Regions from separate parts of the Cytobacillus sp. ABV4_503 genome, predicted to be linked through region 2. Evidence: riboswitches for the same ligand, from Rfam matches in the RefSeq annotation. Region 2 holds a riboswitch; the other holds the start of a gene.
What was found. Region 2 has a riboswitch for lysine ahead of ACXAD1_RS19245 (aspartate kinase). Riboswitches for the same ligand answer to the same signal wherever they lie in the genome.
Positions count from the first base shown of each region.

Region 1: linked by a shared signal. The riboswitch ahead of ACXAD1_RS20845 (Na+/H+ antiporter NhaC family protein) and the one ahead of ACXAD1_RS19245 (aspartate kinase) in region 2 are both predicted to bind lysine.

Region 1 is NZ_JBSWTH010000001.1:4,130,938-4,135,437, forward strand. Features, by position in the region: gene ACXAD1_RS20845 (Na+/H+ antiporter NhaC family protein) at 1-1,352, opposite strand, end outside; lysine riboswitch at 1,524-1,730, opposite strand; gene yunB (sporulation protein YunB) at 1,796-2,542, opposite strand; gene ACXAD1_RS20855 (HD-GYP domain-containing protein) at 2,614-3,708, opposite strand; gene ACXAD1_RS20860 (YunC family protein) at 4,070-4,372, opposite strand; gene ACXAD1_RS20865 (DUF72 domain-containing protein) at 4,449-4,500, opposite strand, start outside.
Region 2 is NZ_JBSWTH010000001.1:3,818,054-3,822,553, forward strand. Features, by position in the region: gene sdhA (succinate dehydrogenase flavoprotein subunit) at 1-508, opposite strand, end outside; gene ACXAD1_RS19235 (succinate dehydrogenase cytochrome b558 subunit) at 649-1,257, opposite strand; gene ACXAD1_RS19240 (YslB family protein) at 1,607-2,059, shown strand; gene ACXAD1_RS19245 (aspartate kinase) at 2,121-3,350, opposite strand; lysine riboswitch at 3,539-3,718, opposite strand; gene uvrC (excinuclease ABC subunit UvrC) at 3,847-4,500, opposite strand, start outside.

The DNA.
Region 1 (4,500 bases), 310 kb from region 2:
GTATCGGAAATCGGTGAACAATGATCCCCGAACACTGCACCGGCGAGAACTGCTGACATAGCCGGCAATAACAGAGAGATATCTGTTGCAGCAGCAATGTCTCCTGCAATTGGAAGCAGGATGCCGAAAGATCCCCATGAAGTTCCAGTACTGAATGCCATAATTCCAGCTATGACAAAAAGTAAAAGCGGAAGCCATGATGTGCTCATATTTGAACTTTCCACAAGACCGGCTAAATATTTTCCAGTTTCCAGACGGCCGATCAAATCAACAATCGCCCAGGCAAACAGCAAGATATAGACAGCTGGAAGCATAGACTTAATGCCTTCCCATACCCCTTTACCAAAAACATTTGGGTTAACACCTTTCAAAGCATAGGCTTGTCGGAAGAATAGTCCCAATGATACCAATAGACCCACCAGGCCTCCAAGGATAAGAGATTTTGAGACATCTGTATTCTCAAATATTTGTAAAATGGTCGCACTTCCTTCAACCGCCTGTGACCCAGTCCAAAACATCGAGCCCACTGTACCAATGACAAGTGCTATTATCGGCCACACAAGATCTCCGACCGATCCTTTTGAACTTGTAGGAAGGTCATCCTTCAGTTCACCAGGCGCCGGCTTCTCAGGATCCATTACTAGCCCCTCTTCAACTGCACGCTTCTCATGAACCTTCATTGGTCCAATTTCAAGGCCTCTTAATGCAACAATAAACACAATAGCGAGGGTAGCCCATACATAAAGATTCATTGGAATCATCTGAATAAATGCCGAGAAAGCTGAATACTCGGTAACATTATGGGCAGCAAGGATAGTTCCAATCAGCGCAATAATGTATGCTCCCCAGCTTGATACCGGTGAAACCACACAAACAGGTGCTGATGTGGAATCAATCAAATAGGCAAGTTTCGCACGGGATACACGCTGGCGGTCTGTAATCGGACGTGATATCTGGCCGACAGCCAGAGCATTGAAATAGTCGTCAATGAATATGATAATACCTAAAACAGCTCCGACAATCTGTGCGCCTGCACGGGTCTTGACCCGCTTCATCGCCCATTCTCCAAAAGCGCGGCTTCCGCCTGAAATAGATATAAATGCAGTAATAACTCCTAATACAAGCAAGAATAAAATAATATATACATTCCAGGTGTTCAGCTCTCCGTCTGAAACAAAAATTCCTTTTACAGCATCCCAAATGATGCTGAATGTTTCTGTGATGCTGAATTCAGCCAGCAATAGTGCGGCTGTTACGATCCCCACTCCCAATGACAGCAATACGCGCCGGGTCAGGATAACCATGGCGATTGCTACCAAAGGCGGCAGAAGGGAGAAAATCGTGTTTGCCATTACTTGTCCTCCTCTGAAATTTGATTGGTGTCCAGCTACAGGCTCCGATAAGCGGGCGCCTGTAGCTTTTCGTAGGGGAACAACAAGGATGATGACAGAGTCAAAATAAAAAAAGAGTAACGATAGAGAAAAATCTATCATTACTCTTTTGAAGTAATTAGTTTCTCCATCACGATCTGTAGCTCCCCATTATGAAGGCTTTGACAAAGTATATTCATACTTTCCCCTCATAATGACAGTGTTACTCCTATTCGAAGTAACCCCAGCAAGATTAGTTCTGACTCACTAATCATGCTTCGGCAACATTCCCTTTCGGCTGCGGTCCTAGTTGTCATCCTCGCACAGCGTACTCTTAAATCTTGCGCCTCTACCCCATCGGATATGATAAGGTTTTTATGAAATTATATTGAAATTTTATCAAAATACTAATCTTTTTGCAAGTGTTATTGGCCGGCCGGTATTTCTATTGAAGGCGAGGTGCCCCCTCCGCCATTGTAAAATTGCGGGACTTTTCCCGGATAAATGCCATAAGCGGCCAGTACATCCTCCTGTACAGTGATAATCTTGGTGGCAAAAGGTATAATGATTTGAACCTGCACATCCAGACGGACCAGTACCTTCACTTCAACATTATTAATGCCGTGATCCTTTGTTTCCGTTATAAAGTTGGAGGTAACAGAACCAACTGCATTAAATTTAACCGGTATCCGGGGACCCAGGTTTCCGAGAAGCGCATTATTGGTTGCCTGGCCAAGCGGCACGTAATAAACTATTCCATTTGTATTCTGCATTTGTTCCGTAGTAATTTCCACATCTGTAAAGGACTCCAATGCATCCAAATCGCCCTTTTCCGCTTTCTTAATATTATCCTGAACAAGTTCGGTTACTTCCGCTTTGACCCTGTTCAGCTTTTCTACGTTTATGCTGACAACCCCGCTTTCACTTGCTTCAAACATATCTTCCAAATCCATCACATTGGTAATTTTTTTATTAATCGCATTGTTTATCACCAATGATGCGATTTTCCTTGTCTGTGAATCGGCATAGCTCATGAGAGTGGGCTTAAGCCCTTCGTTGATAATCCATAGGCCGGCAGCAGTTGAGATGACGAAAAATATAAAGGTCAACAGAAATACATAGCGAAATGGCAGAGGACCTTTCCGGGGCAGCCGGCCTCGAAATTTTGCCAAAACAAATCCCCCCTTTACAAGCTATATGTATGCTGTAAAGGAGGGAACTAGGCTCAAAAATCCAAAATAGTTTATTGTTGTACAAAAGTCGTATCGCAGCCTATAATGACAGAATTCAATTCAATCCTCAAATCTGCTTCATACGGCTCCACATTCCTGCCCTTTTCTTCAAGTACGCGGATGACAGGCCTATCACTCAGACCCGTGTTCTGCCGGCAGACAACACCTTTCCTGCCATCATTCAGCTCGACTGTAACACCCACAGGATATACCGCGACCGCTTGACGAAAAACTTCTATTATCCTCTTATCAAATAACTTTTCTGCCCCTGCATACAAAATCTCCAGGCCTTCATGCGGGAGCATAGCCTGTCTGTAAATGCGATTAGATGTTACTGCATCAAACACATCTGCAATCGCAATAATCTTGCCGAAATCATGTATCTCGTCTCCCTCAAGGCCGCGCGGGTAGCCGGAGCCATTCAAACGCTCATGATGCTGAAAGGCACAATGTGCAACAAGGAGCGGAATCGTCTCTACTTTTCTTAATATATTAAATCCATCTTCAGGATGCTTCTTTATTGATTCAAATTCTTCAGCTGTCAATTTACCCGGTTTCAAAAGAATATCTGCTGGCACCTTCATTTTACCTACATCATGGAGAATAGCACCTAGCCCCAGGATTTCAAGTTCCTTTGGCAGGAGCTGTAGCTTCATCCCGATTGCCAGAGAATAAAGGGTTACATTCAGGGAGTGTGTGAAAATATAGTGGTCATATGTATAAACGTCTGATAGGATCGAAAGCAGCTCTCTATTTCCCCTTATTTCACCGATTAGCTGACGAATTAGCCCTGATAGCCGTTTTGAGGCTTTCTCAATCACTAAAGAGCCTGATAAATCTTTATTTGCTTCTACTTCCTTCAGAACAGATTCTATGGTTTCGATTGCCTTCGTGCGCATTTTGGCAGTCAGAGGGTCCCTATATTGGATATCCTCAGTGCGCCAATCCCTTATATACACATAAGTAATACCCATTTCCTGCAATTTATGTATCAATTTATCAGCCAGCTCCACACCTTCATGCAAGAGGACCTGACCCTTGTCATTATATATAGCCTTGGCCAAAACGCTGCCAGTCTCAATTGTATTGGTTGCTGCTAATCTCATATGTATCTCCCATATCCTTTTTTCAGTGCTACTTTTTATTTCGGGTATAATTTGGTTTTATTTACATTATACGACAAAATTCCGGCATTGGCGGAAGTTCTCACAGTTTTTATGAAAATTGATTCTTATGCCGTTTTTAAGGATAACTTTAGGGTGCCTGTCTTCACTCCGGGGAGCTATTTTCCTCAATTATGTATTTTATGTGCGGATAACCTTTTTTTATATGCGGATAGCTGTTTTTATGTGCGGATAAAAAAATTTATGTGCGGATAACCCTTTTTTACGTGCAGATAAAAATTTATGTGCGGCGAAGGCTCGTATATGACCAAATAAAAAAAGACAGCCCTATTAAGGCATGCCTTTAGATCATTTTTAAAAGTGCTTCTCTTCCAATAGTCCCTTTAACTATGCCCAGTTCCTCTGCTTCATAAGTGACAGATTCAAGGGGGGCATTTAACAGCTGCTCTATGGTTTTTACGCCGACCGCCCTGCCGGCAATTACTTTGCGGTCCTTAAGCTTCTCATTCAGTAATGCTACATCAAGGGCGCCGCACATGATATACCCTTTATCATTCGTTACCGCCAGCAGATTGGTCTTCGGCAATTGCACCGATACACTCAAAAAAGTATGGCCATCTATATCAATCGGTTTTAAATCAATCATACTTGCCGCCACTCCTTTCCTTTTCCCTTACACAATATGTGCGGACAAGAAAAAAGGTGAAAGTGCCAGGCACCGCTTAAAATAAATCAAGCTGTCTGGGAGCGAGCTGCTGGTATTCAATATTCAGC
Region 2 (4,500 bases):
ATCCATCATCGTCGATTACCACCCCTAGGAATTCCCAGCCTTCGTACTTTGTTACTAACCCTGCCACTTCATGGCGGCGGACCTGCTCGTCCATCGCGTAAAGAAGCTGCTGACCTGTTGTAGCACCAGCGAATGCTGTACGGTGATGCTGTGTTCCGCCAAAGCGGCGGAAATCCAGCAGTCCCTCAGGTGTACGATTGAACATAACACCCATACGGTCAAATAAGTGAATAATTCCTGGTGCTGCCTCTGCCATCGCTTTAACAGGCGGCTGGTTCGCCAGGAAGTCTCCGCCATAAATAGTATCGTCAAAATGAATCCAAGGAGAATCGCCTTCCCCCTTTGTATTTACTGCTCCGTTGATGCCGCCCTGGGCACAAACAGAGTGAGAACGTTTAACCGGCACTAATGAAAATAATTCAACCGGAGTCCCGGATTCTGCAACTTTAATTGTCGCCATTAAACCGGCTAATCCGCCGCCGACAACTATAACCTTTCCTTTACCCATAGTGACTCACTCCCTAATTACTAGTACAACTAAGAAAAGCGCAGAGCGCCTGCCTATCGCGCTTAAAGCAGACCGCTTCTCAAAACTGCAATATTATTGGCACGTTATAAAACCGAAGTCTAATAGTCTTTTATTGTCTTTTAAATAAATGCTGTAAGAGCACGTACACCAACAATAGATAGTGCAATGAAAATTCCGATCGTTACATACGTGGAAATGACCTGTGAACGAGGAGATACTGTAATTCCCCAGCTGACAAAGAATGACCAAAGCCCATTAGCAAAGTGGAAAATTGCAGAAATGACTCCAATAATATAGAACCAGAACATAAATGGATTAGATAAGATGTTCTCCATCATCTGAAAGTTAACTTCTGCTCCAAAGGCAGCCTGTACACGTGTTTCCCAAACATGCCATGCAACAAAAACCAGTGTAATGACACCTGAAACACGCTGCAGCATAAACATCCAGTTACGGAAGTATCCATACCTGCTTGCGTTATTTTTCGCAGTAAAAGCAATATAAAGGCCATAGATTGCGTGGAACAGCAAAGGTAGATAGATTACAAACGTTTCAAGGAATATTCTGAATGGAAGACTTTCCATGAAATGCGCCGCATTATTAAAAGATTCCTCTCCCCCTGTTGCAAAATGGTTCACTACAAGGTGCTGCACCAAAAACAAACCAACCGGTATAACACCAAGTAATGAATGCAATCTGCGATTAAAAAACTCACGATTACCTGCCATAAACTTTCCCCCCCTGATTTTAAAAAAATGATGCTGAGCCCCCGCTCAGGACATCATCTCGAAAATGTTATTCATTTTCTTACAATTATGTGACATGTCCATTTTACTCCCAAGATAATAGAGCGTCAAGAAAACGGATACATAAAATGTTCCATATAAATAAAATTTTTAAAAAATATTAACGGCTAAAAATCATATTTTATTCTGCGGTTCAATATGACCTAGTTACTGGTCTCCAGTATACTGAAATAGTAATTATTTCTATGCAAATCGTTCTATTTTTTCCTGAATTGATATTAACTCCCTCAGCATATTGTATATAATAGAATCATAGAAAGAGGGGAGACTATTGAGCGAATTAGCATCTGCGAAATCCACTAATGAAGATCACATACAGACAGTTCCGGTATTTGGCTATGAACTAATCCGGGAAGTGCTGCTGCATGACCTTTTGGGAAATGAAGCACCCGAAATTTTATATTGGGCCGGCAAAAGGATCGCACGCATGTATCCTCTTGAGACAGCCGGCCAGATTGCCGAGTTTTTTACAAACGCCGGCTGGGGAAACCTTTCCATCGCAAACGAATCGAAACATGAAATTGAAATGGAATTATCAAGCCAGCTGATTGCAGACCGCTGCAAAAAGAACAAAAACTGCGCCTTTCAGCTTGAGGCCGGTTTTATAGCACAGCAGATTGAACTTCAAAAAGAAGTCATTTGTGAGGCATTCGAACATCCCCGTAAAAAAACTGGCAAAATCCTTATTACAGTGAAGTGGGATAAAAAAGATCCTGCTGAGTAATATCATATGTACTAACAATAAGCTATCAATTTTGATAGCTTATTGTTTGATATTCCTGGAATTAAGCCTTAACCGGAGAAACTGACAGCTTGAATGCATCATGCAAAGCATCCACGGCATCAATCATTTTGCTGTTTTCAACAACAGCCGAGACTTTAATTTCTGACGTGCTTACCATTTTCACCGTAATTTCATTTGCGGAAAGCACTTCAAACATTTCTGCAGCCACACCCGGATTGGAAATCATGCCTGAGCCAACAATCGAAACCTTGGCAAGGCCGGATTCCCATTCAATTCGGTCATAATTTAATTGTTCTCTATGCTTTTCAAGCACTTTTACTGTATCTGTGAGATCTTCATTCTTTATTGAAAATGAAAGGTTTGTCGTCTGAGCTTCTGTCATGCTCTGTATAATGATATCAACATTAATGTGATTTTTGGCAAGCGCCGAGAAAATAGTAGACAATCCAGTCAGTGAATTAGGAAGACCAAGAATCGTCACCCTTGTTATATCATCCTCGAAAGCCACACCGCGCACGACTAAGTTTTGTTCCATTTTTACTTCCTCCTCAATGATTGTTCCGGCTTCCTGCTCAAGGCTCGAACGCACTTCAAGGGGAAGTCCATAATTTTTAGCAAATTCGACTGCTCTTGGATGGAGCACACCAGCCCCCAAGTTGGCAAGTTCAAGCATTTCATCGTAGGAAACAGAATATAATTTTCTCGCATTCTTTATAAAGCGGGGATCAGATGTAAATACCCCTGTTACATCAGTATAAATATCACATTTATCTGCTTTAAGTGCTGCAGCCAGTGCAACAGCCGTTGTATCAGAACCACCCCGGCCAAGTGTAGTGATGGAACCATCTTCAGTCATCCCCTGGAAGCCTGCCACAATCACAATTTTCCCTTGGTTTAATTGACCCTTAATGGTAGCTGGATCAATATTCACTATCCTCGCATTGCCATGGACTGCTTCTGTCTTAATACCAGCCTGCCACCCTGTAAAAGAAACAGAGGGATGCCCTTTCGCATTTAAAGCCATCGCCAATAAAGAGATGGTCACCTGTTCGCCGGTTGTTAGCAGCATGTCCATTTCCCTTTTATCAGGTGAAGGGGAAATCTCCCTTGCCATGCCAACCAGCTGATCAGTCGTTTTCCCCATTGCCGAAACAACCACAACAACATCATTTCCCCGACTCTTTTCTTCAATTACCCGATTGGCGACATTTTGAATTCTGTCTACAGTCCCCACGGAGGTGCCTCCGAATTTCTGCACAATGATTCCCACAGCTTTCCCTTCTTTCTAAAGATCTTTTAAATATGATTTGCCGTCCTATGTAAGTGAAGCATGACAGTTCACTCTGCTGTATTTAACAATGGCTATAACTCTAAATTACCCTTTTGGGCAATAAAAAAAGCAATGGAATAGTTTACTATCCCATTGCTGTGCAGCCAAAGTATAAAAATGAGCAAACACAGTGAGATAGCTCTCCAGGACGGCACTGTCCTGACAATCCTGCATTTGTTCAATGCAGAACCAGCAGAAAAAATGATGAGATTTTCTCCACTTCGGCGAACATACCCTTTCAAAGCTTTTCATGGAAGCCCATTCTTCTCCAAGCTTTTACTGATGAAGTTCGCACCTCTACCTTCACTTAACGATTCTGTTCACAGCTCAGAAACTTAATGAACTATTATGAACATACGCTTTATCGCTATAAAGTGATATTGATATAAAGTTTCAATTAGTATAACATGTCTGAATTTTTCTGTCTATATCCATTTTATGACTTAGTATTTCCATTTTGTTCCTCAAGCCTCTGTTTTAATTCCTCAGCGACATTCGCTGGAATGCCCATTTTTCTAAACTCCTCGATTGGTGCCTCTTTCATTTTCTTTACAGATCCAAAGGTTTTCAGCAGCTGTTTCTTTCGCTTTTCGCCTATGCCGGAAATTTCATCAAGAATAGACTGAAAGGCACTTTTTCCGCGAAGCTGACGATGAAAAGTAATCGCAAAGCGATGAACCTCGTCCTGAATTCTCTGCAGCAGATAAAATTCCTGGCTGTTCCTTGCAAGCGGAATAATTTGAAGCGGATTACCATATAACAGCTGTGAAGTCCTGTGCTTTTCATCCTTTACCAGGCCAGAAATCGGAATATCCAGACCGAGCTCATTTTCAAGCACATCCCGTACAGCTTCAACATGCCCTTTTCCCCCATCAATCATAATTAAGTCCGGAAGCGGCAGCTCTTCTTTCAGCACCCTTGTATATCTGCGCCGGACTACTTCTCTCATGGATTCATAGTCATCAGGGCCTTTAACGGATTTAATTTTGTATTTACGGTACTCTCTTTTCTCTGGTTTGCCATCAATAAAGACGATCATGGCTGAAACAGGGTCAGTTCCCTGGATATTCGAATTATCAAATGCCTCTAT